One region of the Pantoea sp. C2G6 genome, then DNA from elsewhere that is predicted to be linked to it. Evidence: predicted binding sites of a transcription regulator. Region 1 holds the regulator's gene; each other region holds the start of a gene.
The links. The regulator CRP, encoded in region 1, controls carbon source genes, mostly activating them, when cyclic AMP is high. The targets are predictions, from matches to a motif close to ATGTGANNNNNNTCACAT.
Positions count from the first base shown of each region.

Region 2: mlc (sugar metabolism global transcriptional regulator Mlc) is a predicted target of CRP. The motif match lies at 1,960-1,977, and genes of this name have one in related genera.
Region 3: ACCW71_RS16230 (nucleoside-specific channel-forming protein Tsx) is a predicted target of CRP. The motif match lies at 2,730-2,747, and genes of this name have one in related genera.

Region 1 is NZ_JBGMNJ010000005.1:19,207-23,795, forward strand. Features, by position in the region: gene ACCW71_RS08830 (phosphoribulokinase) at 1-689, shown strand, start outside; gene ACCW71_RS08835 (OsmC family protein) at 1,059-1,463, opposite strand; gene crp (cAMP-activated global transcriptional regulator CRP) at 1,767-2,399, shown strand; gene ACCW71_RS08845 (YccS/YhfK family putative transporter) at 2,457-4,532, shown strand; gene argD (bifunctional acetylornithine/succinyldiaminopimelate transaminase) at 4,529-4,589, opposite strand, start outside.
Region 2 is NZ_JBGMNJ010000001.1:737,390-741,978, forward strand. Features, by position in the region: gene bioD (dethiobiotin synthase) at 1-538, opposite strand, end outside; gene mlc (sugar metabolism global transcriptional regulator Mlc) at 653-1,870, opposite strand; gene ACCW71_RS03520 (LysR family transcriptional regulator) at 2,001-2,894, opposite strand; gene ACCW71_RS03525 (MFS transporter) at 2,990-4,243, shown strand; gene ACCW71_RS03530 (hypothetical protein) at 4,419-4,589, shown strand, end outside.
Region 3 is NZ_JBGMNJ010000013.1:90,368-94,956, forward strand. Features, by position in the region: gene ACCW71_RS16215 (M20 family metallo-hydrolase) at 1-55, opposite strand, end outside; gene ACCW71_RS16220 (LysR family transcriptional regulator) at 171-1,067, shown strand; gene yjdN (VOC family metalloprotein YjdN) at 1,140-1,577, shown strand; gene ACCW71_RS16230 (nucleoside-specific channel-forming protein Tsx) at 1,670-2,536, opposite strand; gene ACCW71_RS16235 (sensor histidine kinase) at 2,816-4,171, opposite strand; gene ACCW71_RS16240 (response regulator) at 4,168-4,589, opposite strand, start outside.

The DNA of each region.
Region 1 (4,589 bases):
ATTTAGGTCGTCATGTCAGCTACTTCGGCCCGGAAGCCAACGACTTTGGTTTACTGGAGCAGAGCTTTAAAGAGTATGGCCAGAGCGGTCAGGGCCAGTCGCGTAAATATCTGCACACCTATGATGAGGCGGTGCCGTGGAATCAGGTGCCCGGCACCTTTACGCCGTGGCAGCCGCTGCCACAAAATACCGATATTCTGTTCTACGAAGGGCTGCATGGCGGCGTGGTGACGACGCAGCACAATGTGGCGGAACATGTCGATCTGCTGGTTGGCGTGGTGCCAATTGTTAACCTGGAATGGATTCAGAAACTGGTGCGCGACACCGGTGAGCGCGGTCATTCACGTGAAGCCGTCATGGATTCGGTGGTGCGCTCGATGGAAGATTACATCAACTTCATCACCCCCCAGTTTTCCCGCACCCACATCAACTTTCAGCGTGTCCCGACCGTGGACACCTCTAACCCGTTTGCAGCGCGGGCGATCCCCTCGCTGGATGAGAGTTTTGTGGTGATCCACTTCCAGGCGCTGGAAGATATTGACTTCCCCTATCTGCTGGCGATGTTGCAGGGTTCGTTTATCTCGCACATCAATACGCTGGTGGTGCCGGGCGGCAAAATGGGTCTGGCGATGGAGCTGATCATGGGACCGCTGGTGAAGCGGCTGATGGAAGGGAAACGCATTGAGTAAGAGGTCCGTCATAGCCCATTGGACTGATGACAAAGCCAAAGCAGAGTAGGCCTGAACGCAACGCCGTCGCTCAACGCGCAGGGAGCCGGGTCAGAAGAGGAAAGCGTCCCGCGCCTGGGACAAAAACGCCGGGAGCGTTTTTGAACAACGCAAAGCGTTGGCCCGGCAACGGGCGCACCTCAGGGATGAGGTGCGTAATCGCGCGGGCCGAGCACGCCATGGATGGCGGTTTTGCGACTTTCCGATCTGACCCGGTTCTCTGCGCAGGCACAGTCTAAAAGCGGATTACCTGCCCAGACACGGTCTTGAAGCAACCTGCATCAGATACTGGAAGTGAAGTTAGCAGGTCAGCAATGACTCTTGCAGTTACTACAACTCAATCACTTCATAGCTGTGGGTGATGGTAACGCCTTTGCCCAGCATGATGGCCACCGAGCAATATTTTTCAGCAGAAAGATCCACCGCGCGTGAGACCGCTTTATCCTGGAGCGCTTTGCCGCTGACGATAAAATGCAGGTTGATGTGCGTAAAGATTCGCGGCGCCTCTTCACGACGTTCTGAGGTCAGTTTTACTTCACAATCAGCCACATCCTGACGGCCTTTTTGCAGAATTGAAACCACGTCAATCGCACTGCAACCACCCGCCGCCATCAGAACCATCTCCATTGGGCTGGGCGCTTTATCACCTGAATTTCCATCCATGAGTATCTGATGGCCGGATGAAGATTCCCCGAGGAATGTCAGCCCTTCTACCCATTTCACTCTTGCCTGCATGATTTTTGCTCCAGAATACGCTGTTTTGTCGTCAGAGTACGCTTTCGCCTGGTAAACAGCAATCCAGAGAAATCCACCCCAAGCTGAAGCGAGACAACACAAGACAGTCGGCAAAAGCTATGCTACAAACAGTGCTGAAAATATTTTTCGTCACCCAATGGCGAAGCCGGGAAGAATGATGCGCACTGCGCCGAATGCGGCCCGAATAATTTCCTGAAAAGGAAACGCTTGAAGCTTTCATCGCCTGACAGGGAAAACTGCCCCCTGTATTTTGGGCACGATTACAACAGAGGATAATAGCGAATGGTTCTCGGCAAACCGCAAACAGACCCTACACTCGAATGGTTCCTGTCCCATTGCCATATTCATAAGTATCCATCCAAAAGTACGCTGATTCATCAAGGTGAAAAAGCAGAAACGCTTTACTACATCGTGAAAGGTTCCGTCGCGGTTCTGATTAAAGATGAAGAAGGCAAAGAGATGATCCTTTCCTATCTGAACCAGGGCGACTTCATTGGTGAGCTTGGCCTGTTTGAAGAAGGTCAGGAGCGTAGCGCCTGGGTACGGGCTAAAACCGCGTGCGAAGTGGCGGAAATCTCCTATAAGAAATTCCGTCAGCTGATCCAGGTCAACCCCGACATCCTGATGCGACTCTCCTCGCAGATGGCACGTCGCCTGCAAGTCACGTCGGAAAAAGTAGGTAACCTCGCTTTCCTCGACGTCACCGGACGCATTGCGCAGACCCTGCTCAACCTGGCGAAGCAGCCCGACGCGATGACTCACCCCGATGGGATGCAGATTAAAATCACCCGTCAGGAGATTGGTCAGATTGTGGGTTGCTCACGTGAAACCGTGGGCCGCATTCTGAAGATGCTGGAAGATCAGAACCTGATCTCCGCACACGGCAAAACTATCGTGGTATACGGTACCCGCTAACTCCTGTCATCCACGGCGTGCTGGCAACATCACGCCGTTATTGTTTGTGTTGAGCCAATGTGGCGTCGAATTATTTACCATCCTGAAGTCAACTATGCCTTGCGGCAAACGCTGGTACTCTGCCTGCCGGTGGCGCTGGGCTGGCTGGCGGGCGACCTGCAAAAAGGTCTGCTGTTCTCCTTAGTGCCGGCCTGCTGCAACATCGCCGGTCTGGATACCCCGCATAAGCGCTTCTTTAAACGCCTGATTATTGGCGGCAGCCTGTTCGCACTCGGCAGCTTTCTGATTCAGTGGCTTACCCTGCATGCGATACCGCTGCCGTTGATCCTGTTCGCCATGCCGCTGCTGCTCGGCGTAACCGGTGAGATCAGCCCGCTGCATGGCCGCCTGCTGCCCGGCACGCTAATCGCCGCTATCTTTACCCTGAGCCTGGTCGGCCGGATGCCCATCTATGTCACCCCGCTGCTCTACATCGGCGGCACGCTCTGGTATGGGCTGTTTAACTGGTTCTGGTTCTGGCTGTGGAAAGAACAGCCGATGCGCGAGAGCCTAAGCCTGATCTATCGCGAGCTGGCTAACTACTGCGACGCCAAATATACCCTGCTCACCCAGCTGACCGACCCGGAAAAAGCGCTGCCGCCGCTGCTGGCTCGTCAGCAGAAAGTGGTCGATCTGATCACCACCTGCTATCAGCAGATGCATATGCTGTCGGCCAATCGCGATCACAGCCATAAACGGCTGACGCGCGCCTTTCAGGTGGCACTCGACCTTCAGGAACATATCTCGGTCAGCCTGCATCAGCCGGAAGAAGTGCAGAAGCTGGTGGAGCAGAGCCATGCCGAAGCGGTGATCCGCTGGAACGCCAAAACCATCTCAACCCGACTGCGGGTGCTGGCGGATAACATCCTCTATCACCAGTTGCCCGATCGCTTTGCGATGGATAAACAGCTCGGCGCGCTGGAGAAGATCGCCCGCCAGCACCCTGACAACCCGGTCGGTAACTTCTGCCTCTATCACTTCAACCGCATCGCGCGGGTACTGCGCACCCAGAAACCGCTCTATCAGCGCGATCTGATGGCGGACCGTCAGCGCCGCCTGCCGCTGTTACCGGCACTGCGCAGCTATCTCTCCTGGCGATCGTCGGCCCTGCGCACCGCCGCGCGCTTTGCGGTGATGCTGATGCTCGGCAGCGCGCTGGCGCTGTTCTTCAACATCCCGAAACCCTACTGGATCCTGATGACCATCATGTTCGTCAGTCAGAACGGCTACGGCGCGACCCGCGTCCGCATCCAGCACCGGGCGCTGGGCACCTTCGCCGGCCTGGTGATTGCGGCCGCCGCCCTGCGTCTGGCGGTGCCGGAGTCGCTGGTGCTGCTGATCATGCTGGCGATCACCTTTATCAGCTATCGATTCACCCGCCAGTTCTACGGCTGGTCGATGATTGGCTTCACGGTGACGGCGGTCTACTCACTGCAACTGCTGTCGCTGAACGGCGCGCAGTTTCTGCTGCCGAGACTGATGGATACGCTGATGGGCTGCCTGATCGCCTTTGGCGGCATGCTCTGGCTGTGGCCGCAGTGGCAGAGCGGCCTGCTCCGGCAGAACGCGCATGATGCGCTGGAGACCTATCAGGATGCACTGCGGCTGTTGCTGGGTGCGGAGCAGTCGCCGGAAAAACTGGCTTATCAGCGCATCAGGGTCAACCAGGCCCATAACGCGCTGTTTAACTCGCTGAATCAGGCGATGCAGGAGCCCGCTTTCAACGCCCAGTATCTTAAAGATATGCGCCTGTGGGTGACGCACAGCCAGTTCATCGTTGAGCATATCAATGCGATGACAATACTGGCGCGGGAACACACCATGCTGACCGACTCACTGGCGGAACGCTATCTGCGATCCTGTGAAATTGCGCTCCAGCGCTGCCAGCAGCGGCTGGAATATGATGGGGCCAGTACCCAGGTCAATCTGCTGGATGAGCTGGACAATATCAGTGAGGGACCGATAACGGTGGTCGAGCAGCATGTGCGACGTATTCTGGATCATCTGAGCGTGATGTACACCATCTCATCACTGGCGTGGAGCCAGCGACCACAGCATGGCCGCTGGCTGATCCGACGTTTACGTAAAAACTAATTGAGCACTTTGCCGACGGCGGTGGCGAAGCGGCTCATGCCCTCTTCGATGTCCGCC
Region 2 (4,589 bases), on a different contig from region 1:
ATTGCGCCAGACCGGGATTGATGCGGTTAGCGACCCAGCCCACCAGCGGCAGCCCATCCTGTTCTATCGCCTCGGCGGTCAACAGCGCGTGACTGATACAGCCCGCCTGAATGCCCACCACCAGCACCACCGGCAGCCGCTGCTCGACTACCCAGCAGGAGAGCGGACGCCCGTCGTTCATCAGACTGCGCCAGCCGCCGGTGCCTTCGACCACCACGCGATCCGCCTGCTGCGTCAGGCTGCTTAAGCCCTGCGTCAGCAGCTCATACTGGATAATCTGGCTGGGATGGGTGCAGATCTCCTCCTCCTGAAAGACCAGCGGATTGACCGCCTGATAAGGCAGGTCAAGGGATGAGGCACTTTGCAGCACCTGGGCATCTTTATTGCGCAGCCCCTCGGCGGTTTTCACGGCGCAGCGTGCCACGGGCTTGTACCCGACCGCACTGAGCTTCATCTGGATAAAACTTTGTAGCAGGGCGCGTGACACCACCGTTTTGCCGACTGCGGTATCGGTGCCGGTAACAAATAGTCTGTTCACTCAACTTCTCCTCTCAAACCCGTTGCGGTTAATCGATGATTAACCTTGCTGCGAACCGGCATTTTAAGGAATGGAGGATGAGAACAGATTGCGTTAGCGCAAGATTAGTCCCGCTTAACCTTGCAACAGTTTCACTAACAGGTGGCCATTGTAGAGCGCATCTTTAATCAGCGCCGCCCCGCCCAGCGTCCCTGGCTCACTGAACGCCGCCGGGGCAAGCTGAATTTCCGCGCTGTAGGCGGGCAAAGATTGTTGCAGGATGGTGTTACTGACCGCCGGAAACAGCACGTCAGCCGCGCTGTTCAGCGGCGAACCGATAAGAATATGTTGCGGATTAAAGATGTTGACCATCATCGCCAGGATGCGGCCAACGTGATGACCTACGCTGGCGATACTGTCACGCGCCAGACGATCGCCCGCCTGCGCCGCCGCACACAGCGACTCCAGCGTCAGCGGCTGGTTATTCAGCAGGCTGTCGGGCTGCGCCGGCAGACGTTGAGCCGCCAGCGCCAGCAGACTGCCGGTGCTGGCCACGGTCTCCAGACAGCCATGATTGCCGCAGTAACACTGCTGACCATAGGGGTCGATCTGGGTATGGCCGATCTCTACCAGCGCCCGGCCACTCTTATGCAGCAGCTGTCCGCCGCTGATGACGCCCGCGCCCACCGTCTCATCAATGACAATCTGAATCACATCCTGCGCGCCGCGAGAGGCGCCAAACAGCGACTCCGCCAGAGTCCAGGCAGAGATGTCATGCTGGACAAACACTGGCAGGCCGGTGCGGGTCGCCAGCGCGTCGCCCAGCGGCATATCACGCACCTGATAGCCTGGCAGACGATGCACCACGCCGGAGGCGGCGTTGATCAGGCCTGGCAGGGTAATGGCGATGGCCGTCAGGCGTTCCAGCTTTTTCTGATGACGGATAAAGAAGGCGTCGACCTGCTGGATCAGGGCGGTCAGCAGCGGCTGCTCGGCTTCGTCGGGCAGCGGCAGGCTATCTTCCACCAGCGCCCGGCTGCTGAGGTCGCGCAGCGTAAAGGTCATCGCGCCACGATGCAGGCGGATCGCCAGATAGTGCCAGGCTTCGGTATCCAGAATCAGACCGATGGCGGGACGGCCACGACTGCCGGGGTCCTGAAATTCCGTCTCCTGCACCAGATGGGCATCCAGCATCTCGCGCACAATTTTGGTAATGCTGGCCGGGGCAAGCTGCGCCCGGCGTGAAAGCTCGATACGCGAAATCGGACCATGAAGGTCAATCAATCGATAAACGACACCCGCATTGGTCTGCTTAATCTGGTCAATATGTCCAGGTTGACTGTCCGGATTCACTACCCTGCTCCCGGTTATTTTCGCGCTTCTAAATAAAGAAGTGACATGGTGAGCCAGATCAGGCAACAGCGTCAAATATTTGATTAGAAATGTGATTTATCGCACACAATGATGGCATGTCGCTGACGCTTTACCGCTGACTGGCGCGCAGCAGCGCCATCATATTCATCATCTGCGCATTCATTTCGCGTCTGGCGGACCAGACCAGCCACAGCTCAGAGATAGCGTCTTTTTCGGTCAGCGGCAGCCAGACCAGATCGGCCAGCTCTGCCCGCCGGAACGACGCGGGCAGAATCGAGACACCCAGCCCGGTCGCCACCAGCCCCAGAATAGTCATCGCCTCACCCACTTCCTGAGTGATATAGGGCTGAATCTGGTAGCGATGCAGCAGCGCCAGAATATCGCTGTAGAGGGCGGTGCCGCCCTGCGGATCGAAAAAGACAAAGGGTTCTGACGCCAGCGCGGTCACGGAGATGGTGCTGGCGCTGGCCAGCGGATGTGCCCGGTGCACCAGCGCATAGAGCGGTTCACTCAGCAGCAGCTGGTGACGCAGATCGGGCGGCAGCGGCGTGTTGCGCATGACACCGAGATCAAGCCGGCCATCCTGTAACGGGGCCAGCTGCTGACGGGTGTTGATCTCCTGCATCTGGATATGTACCTGCGGCCAGCGCTGACGAAACTGAAACAAGGCATCGGAGAACACGCGGGTAAAGGGAACGGAGGAGGTAAAGCCAAAGCGCAGTTCGCCCTCCTCACCGCGATGCAGTCGGGCGGCCCGCCCGGCGGCCTGTTCAACCTGCAACAGAATGGTTCGGGCATCACTGAGCAGCTGCGCACCGGCCGCGGTGAGTTGCACGCTGCGGTTGGTGCGATTAAACAGCCTGGCCCCGGTTTCCGCTTCCAGCTGGATAATCTGCTGGCTGAGCGGTGGCTGAGAGATATTGAGACGCTGGGCCGCCCGGCCAAAATGTAACTCTTCCGCTACCGCGATAAAGTAGCGCAGATGACGCAGCTCGATATTCATATGTTAAACGTCTCATTTGAGATTATTAATCTATTAGACATCATAATCGCCCTTTCCTAAGCTGACGACCTGTTTCCCATTTTTAAGGATAATGTGTGAGTCGTTCAGTCCAGGCCGGAACCGTCGATGAGGATCAGGAGTGTGTACCGCCTGAGATCCCGGTAGCGCCCTCCTATATCCGCCGGGGTACGTCGCAGTTTATGCGTGTAACCCTGGCCCTCTTCTCCGCGGGTCTCGCTACCTTTGCCCTGCTCTATTGCGTACAGCCGATTTTGCCGGTGCTGTCACAGCAGTTTGGCATCTCTCCGGCCACCAGCAGCCTGTCGCTCTCCATCTCAACCGGGCTGATGGCGCTGGGCCTGCTGTTTACCGGACCGCTCTCTGATGCGATTGGCCGTAAATCGGTGATGGTGACGGCGCTGACGCTGGCGGCTATCTGTACGCTGATCTCCGCCACCATGAGCAGCTGGCACGGCATTCTGATGATGCGGGCGCTGACCGGCCTGTCACTGAGCGGGGTGGCGGCGGTGGGTATGACCTATCTCAGCGAGGAGATGGATACGCGGGTCGTCGCCTTTTCCATGGGGCTCTATATCAGCGGTAACTCGATTGGCGGGATGAGCGGACGCCTGCTGAGCGGCGTCCTGACCGATCTCTTCTCCTGGCGGATTGCGGTGGCGGTGATTGGTGGCTTTTCGCTGGCCGCGGCACTGATGTTCTGGAAAATCCTGCCGCCGTCGCGCCATTTTCGCCCTATCGCGCTGCGCCCGCGTAATCTGCTGATTAACTTCCGGCTGCACTGGCGCGATTCAGGACTGCCCTGGCTGTTTGCCGAAGGTTTCCTGCTGATGGGGGCCTTTGTCACCCTGTTTAACTATATCGGCTACCGTTTGCTGGCGGCCCCCTGGCACCTGAGCCAGGCGGTGGTCGGGCTGCTGTCGGTGGTCTATCTCACCGGTTCCTGGAGTTCGCCGAAAGCGGGTGCGCTCACTGGTCGGCTGGGCCGCGGTCCGGTGATGCTGGGCGCCACGGCGATCATGCTGCTGGGGTTACTGATCACGGCGTTCAACTCCCTCTGGTTGATCCTGCCGGGCATGATGCTGTTTACCGCCGGTTTTTTTGCCGCGCATGCGGTAGCCAGCGGCTGGATCGGCCCACGGGCGCGACGCGCGCGCGGCCAGGCCTCCTCCCTCTATCTGTTCAGCTACTACGTCGGGTCAAGCGTGGCGGGTACGCTGGGCGGCCTGTTCTGGCATAACTTTGGCTGGAGCGGGATTACGCTGTTTATCAGCGTGCTGCTGCTGCTGGCACTGGCAGTTGCGTGGCGTCTGCACATTAAAAAACTCTGAGACGCGGCGTTTACTGCGCGACGATAGAGGCCCGCAGCGCATCGCGGGCCTTGTTACTAACACTGCCGCCTGAGGATTCAGATCCACGTCAAACAAAATGCATTTTTCCCGCTATAATCGAATTTATCGTGAATTTTTATTGTGTTGCCCTCCTCTCTGGCAACAAGGATCGCCGATGGCTCTCTACTATTACGTGAATAAACAGTCAGGTTATAACAACAATCATGTGGTGCATGCGGCGGGATGTCCTCATCTGCCGGACATCGACAACCGGTTGTTTCTTGGCAGTTTCTATCAGGCGAATGCCGCTATCCTCCAGGCGAAAAAATATTATGCTGGTGCATTA
Region 3 (4,589 bases), on a different contig from region 1:
GCCACTGTTGCAGCTGGGGCAGCCGGGCGCGGATGTGGTCGGAAAGGGTATTCATCGGCTCTGTCCTTACTGTTGGTTTTTTATGCATCGTTCTGAATCTACACAATGGTATTGAGCGGCATAAGATGCGAATATCTTGTGACTGATAAACAACGGTTATCACCGAATTTATGTCTGCTAACCTCAAACTTCATCAACTGCGCGCCTTTGTCGACGTGGCGCGGCAGGGCAGTATCCGGGCGGCGAGCCGTCTTTCCGGTCTTTCGCAACCCGCCTTAACTAAAGCGATTCAGGAGCTGGAGCGTGAGCTGGGGGCGCGGCTGTTTATCCGCCGTCAGCAGGGCGTAGTGTTAACTGACATCGGTGATAACTTTTTTCGTCATGCCAGCCTGGTGCTGGCGGAACTGCGGGTCGCGCAGGAAGATATTCAGCAGCGGCTGGGGCTGGGAGGTGGTCAGGTCAACATCGGGGTGGGCGGCAGCGTGGCGCGCACCATCATGCCGCAGGTGATAAACCAGTTTCATCGTGAATATCCGCTGGTGAAAGTGCGTATTGTCGAAGGCCAGCTGGTGTCGATGGTGCATGAACTGCGTCAGGGGGCGCTCGATTTCACCATCAACACCTACGATCAGAGCCATCTCGATCAGGAGCTGATGTATGAGCAACTGATGCAGCGCGAGTACAAAGTGGTGGTGCGTAAGGGCCATCCGCTGGAAAAGGCGCGTTCGCTGGCCGAGCTACAGCAGGCTGACTGGACCATGCCGACGCCCAAAGGCAGCTACTACCGCCTGCTGCACGATCTGTTTGGCGAGCGCGGCATGGCACCGAAAATCGTGGTCACCTGTGAAACCTTTATGGCCTGCACCAGCCTGGTGGCGCAGAGTGACTTCATCAGTATTCTGTCGGTGGATGTGATTGACGATCCGATTCTCGGCCGATCGCTGGTGGCGCTGTCGCTCGACGACCCGCTGCCCAAAGCGACCTTTTATCTGATACAGCGCAAAGAGACCGCGCTGACGCCGATGAGCAGCTATATGGCGCAGCTGTTCCGCCGTTATTGTCAGTAAAATCAGTGATTAAAGCCGATCGTCTACACTATTAAGGTACTGTAGAAATCCAACCGACAAATAGAGGTGAAGATGCAAGTCAGTCCTTATCTGTTTCTCTATGGCCGTTGCGAAGAGGCTATCGACTTTTACCTTCAGGCGACCGGGGGCGAGCTGCTCGCTAAAATGAAGTTCGGTGATATGCCTGATCAGGGCGAACAGGTGGGCGATCAATCTGCTGCGCCTCAGCCGCCAGAGAAGATCATGCATGCTCAGTTGCGTATCGGTGAGGGTGAACTGATGCTAAGCGATGGCAACACCGAGCAGCCACCGGCATCGGAACATGCGGGTTACGCGGTCAGCCTTTCAACCACCGATGTAGCAGAAGGTAAAGCGTGGTTCGAAAAGCTGTCGGCAGGCGGCAAAGTCACCACCCCGTGGCAGGAGACATTCTGGTCGAGCGGGTTTGCCATGTTTATTGATAAGTTCAATATTCCGTGGCGCATCAATGTAGAGAAGTCGCAGGATTAACTGAGCCAGACGGCGTCGGCAACCGCGACGCCGTTTCAATGGCCACGACCGGTTTTATCGCGCGGCGGCACGCTTCAGGCCGCCGCACCTCATCAGAAGTTGTAACCCGCCACCAGGTAGTAACCCCAGCCGGTAGATTTCACTTCAAACGGTCCCTTGCCGAAGTTCAGCTCCTGACCATCCGCCCACTGTCCGCCGTTGTGGAAGTAACGCGCCACCGCCGAGATGTGCCAGTGATCGTAACCCAGAGACAGAATGTGGCTGGAAGCGATGGAGTTGCTGGTGCGTGACGAACCGCCTTTCTCGTTGAGGTCAGAACCCCAGTCGAAGTTGGTAAAGCCGACATAGCCGAGATTACCGCCCCACAGCGTGGTGATCGGCACGAAGTATTTCACCTTGAAGCGATAACCATCCCAGCTGTTCTCATTCGCCGCACCGTAGTTTTCCCACTGATATTTGGCGTAGACGTTCAGCGACAGGCCGACATCGCTATGAGTATCAATATCGGTGCCCAGACCCATATACCAGGTGTTCTGGCGGTTATCGCTGTTGCGGCCCATGTCGTAGATGTAGTTGTTAGCGAAATACCACTCTTTGAACGGACCAAAGGCCAGGCTGGTGCCGGTCAGTTTGTCGATAGAGAAGCGCGGCTCAATCTCCATAAACATCGGTGAACCGTGGTCAAAAACGCCGTTGGCGTTGCTGTTACCCACGCCGAAGAAGTTAGGCACGTCGAGATAGCCGTAGAAATCGAACCACTCTTTCTTGGCAAACGCTTCATATTCCAGATAAACGTCGTTGTTAAACTGCGGTCCGAAACGGGTGTGGTAGCTGCCTACCACGTTCACGCTCTGATGCCACCAGTCGGAGAGATACTGCGGATCGCTTTCCGCGGCCTGCGCAGCACCACTCAATGAACATGCCAGCACGGCACCTGCTATCAACGTTTTATATTTCATTATTATCAGCCACATGCTTTTGACCGCCGCACACCAGACGCAGTCAGAGAGAAATCGGTCCCTTGATGGGAATGAGGGTTTCACAGCAAATAACAACCCGTTCTTCAGCCCGCGTAGCGTGCCTGTAACAGATCGATAGAAAATAGATTTTGCTCACGTTTGTCAAAAAGTGTTGCATTACAATTCAGCTAAAATGTGATGCGCTTCACAATAACGACGTGGATCGAACGGAACCAGGCAACCGTTTACGTTGTCTGGTTCGTGATCAAACAGGTGAGATCAGGGAAAGGTGACGCGAACCTGTAAACCACAGATGGCACCCTGTGGCGTCAGGCAGTTGGAGAGGGCGACCTGAATCTGATGTTTCTGCGCCACACTGCGCACAATCGACAGGCCCAGGCCGCTGCCCTGCGCTTTTACGTCGGGCGAGCGGGTAAAGCGATCAAAGGCGCGTTCGATAAAGGATTCCGGCATGCCTGGCCCGTTATCGACAATATCGACCACCGTCTGGCCAGATACCCGATGCAGCAGCACATCGACCAGGCTGCCTTCCGGGGTATGCAACATGGCGTTACCAATCAGGTTGTCAAACAGGCTGCGCAGCTCGGAGCGGCTGGCCTGAAGCCGGTACTGGGTGGAGCCATTGAAGCCAATATCGATGCCGCGTTTATCCGCCACCACCATCAGTTGCTCAATGCTCTCCTTCAGTAGATCTTCCAGATCGATATGTTCAACGCTGGCGACCACGCTTTGATCCTCCTGCCGCGAGACATTCAGCAACTGGGTCACCAGATGCCGGGTGCGGGTGACGCCCGCTTCCAGCTGGCTGAACTGGCGGCTCGCCTCGCCCGGCTGGATATGCTGACGCAGGTTTTCCAGCTGTAACGTCACCGCCGTCACCGGCGTACGCAGCTCATGGGCGGCATCCTCCAGAAACTGACGCTGAGAGGACCAGGCCTCGCGCAGCTTACTCAGCAACGAGTTGTAGGCCGCCACCAGCGGCAGGATCTCATCCGGCAAACCCTCGGGTGAGACATTGTGCGGATGATGGGTCTCCTGCGCCGCAATCTGCCGCGAGGCGATCCGCAGATCGCGGGTGATCTTACGCACCACCAGCCAGATCACCAGCAGCGACAGCGGCATCATCAGGATCAATGGAATGATCGCCGACAGCGCCCGCTTGACCATCAGCGCCTTCATGTAGCTGAGGTTATGCATCACCTGAATGGTTTTAATCTCGCTACCGGGCAGGCCGGGCCGGGTGTAGATGCGCCATTCACAGTCGTCACACTGGCCCACATAGACATCGCGATAGCCGCGTTGCGTTTGCAGCGGGGCCTGAAGCTCCGGCCAGGAGCTGGCGCGCAGTTTCCCCTGGTTATCCCATAGCTGAACCACAAAGGCGCTCTTCGCCTTATCGGGGGCGATGAGCATCGGCATCAGCGCCGGCATCTGTTTGTTGGTGGACCAGGCATCGGCGATTTTCGCCAGCTGGTCATCCTTCATGGTGCCGACCATATCGCCGTAGCAGCTGAAGAAATACCAGGTGACGCCGCCAATCATCAGCAGGTGAATGATCAGCAGCGTGGAGAGGAGTTTGTTGCGTAGCGAGCGCATAAAGGTAAAGGGCTTCATATCGCGGGCACCCGCCAGCCCAGCCCGCGCACGTTACGGATGACGTCGTTATCCAGCTTGCGACGCATTCCGTGGATCAGCACATCAACCGCGTTGCTGCTGACTTCATCGCCCCAGCCATAAATGCGGTTTTCCAGCTGTTCGCGCGACAGAATCGCGCCCGGCCGCTCCAGCAGGGCGTAGAGCAGGGCATATTCACGCGCCGTGAGCTGTTCGCGCTGGCCTTTGTAGAGCACCTCGCGCGTCATCATATCCAGCTGAACGTCGCCGCTGCCAAGCAGTGAATCCGCCGCGCCGTGGCGACGCCGGGTGATCGCGCGCATCCGGGCCATCACCTCCTGCAAATCGAAAGGCTTAAGCAGGTAGTCGTCTGCGCCGCTGTCGAGCCCCTGGATCCGCTGCGCCACCGTGTCGCGCG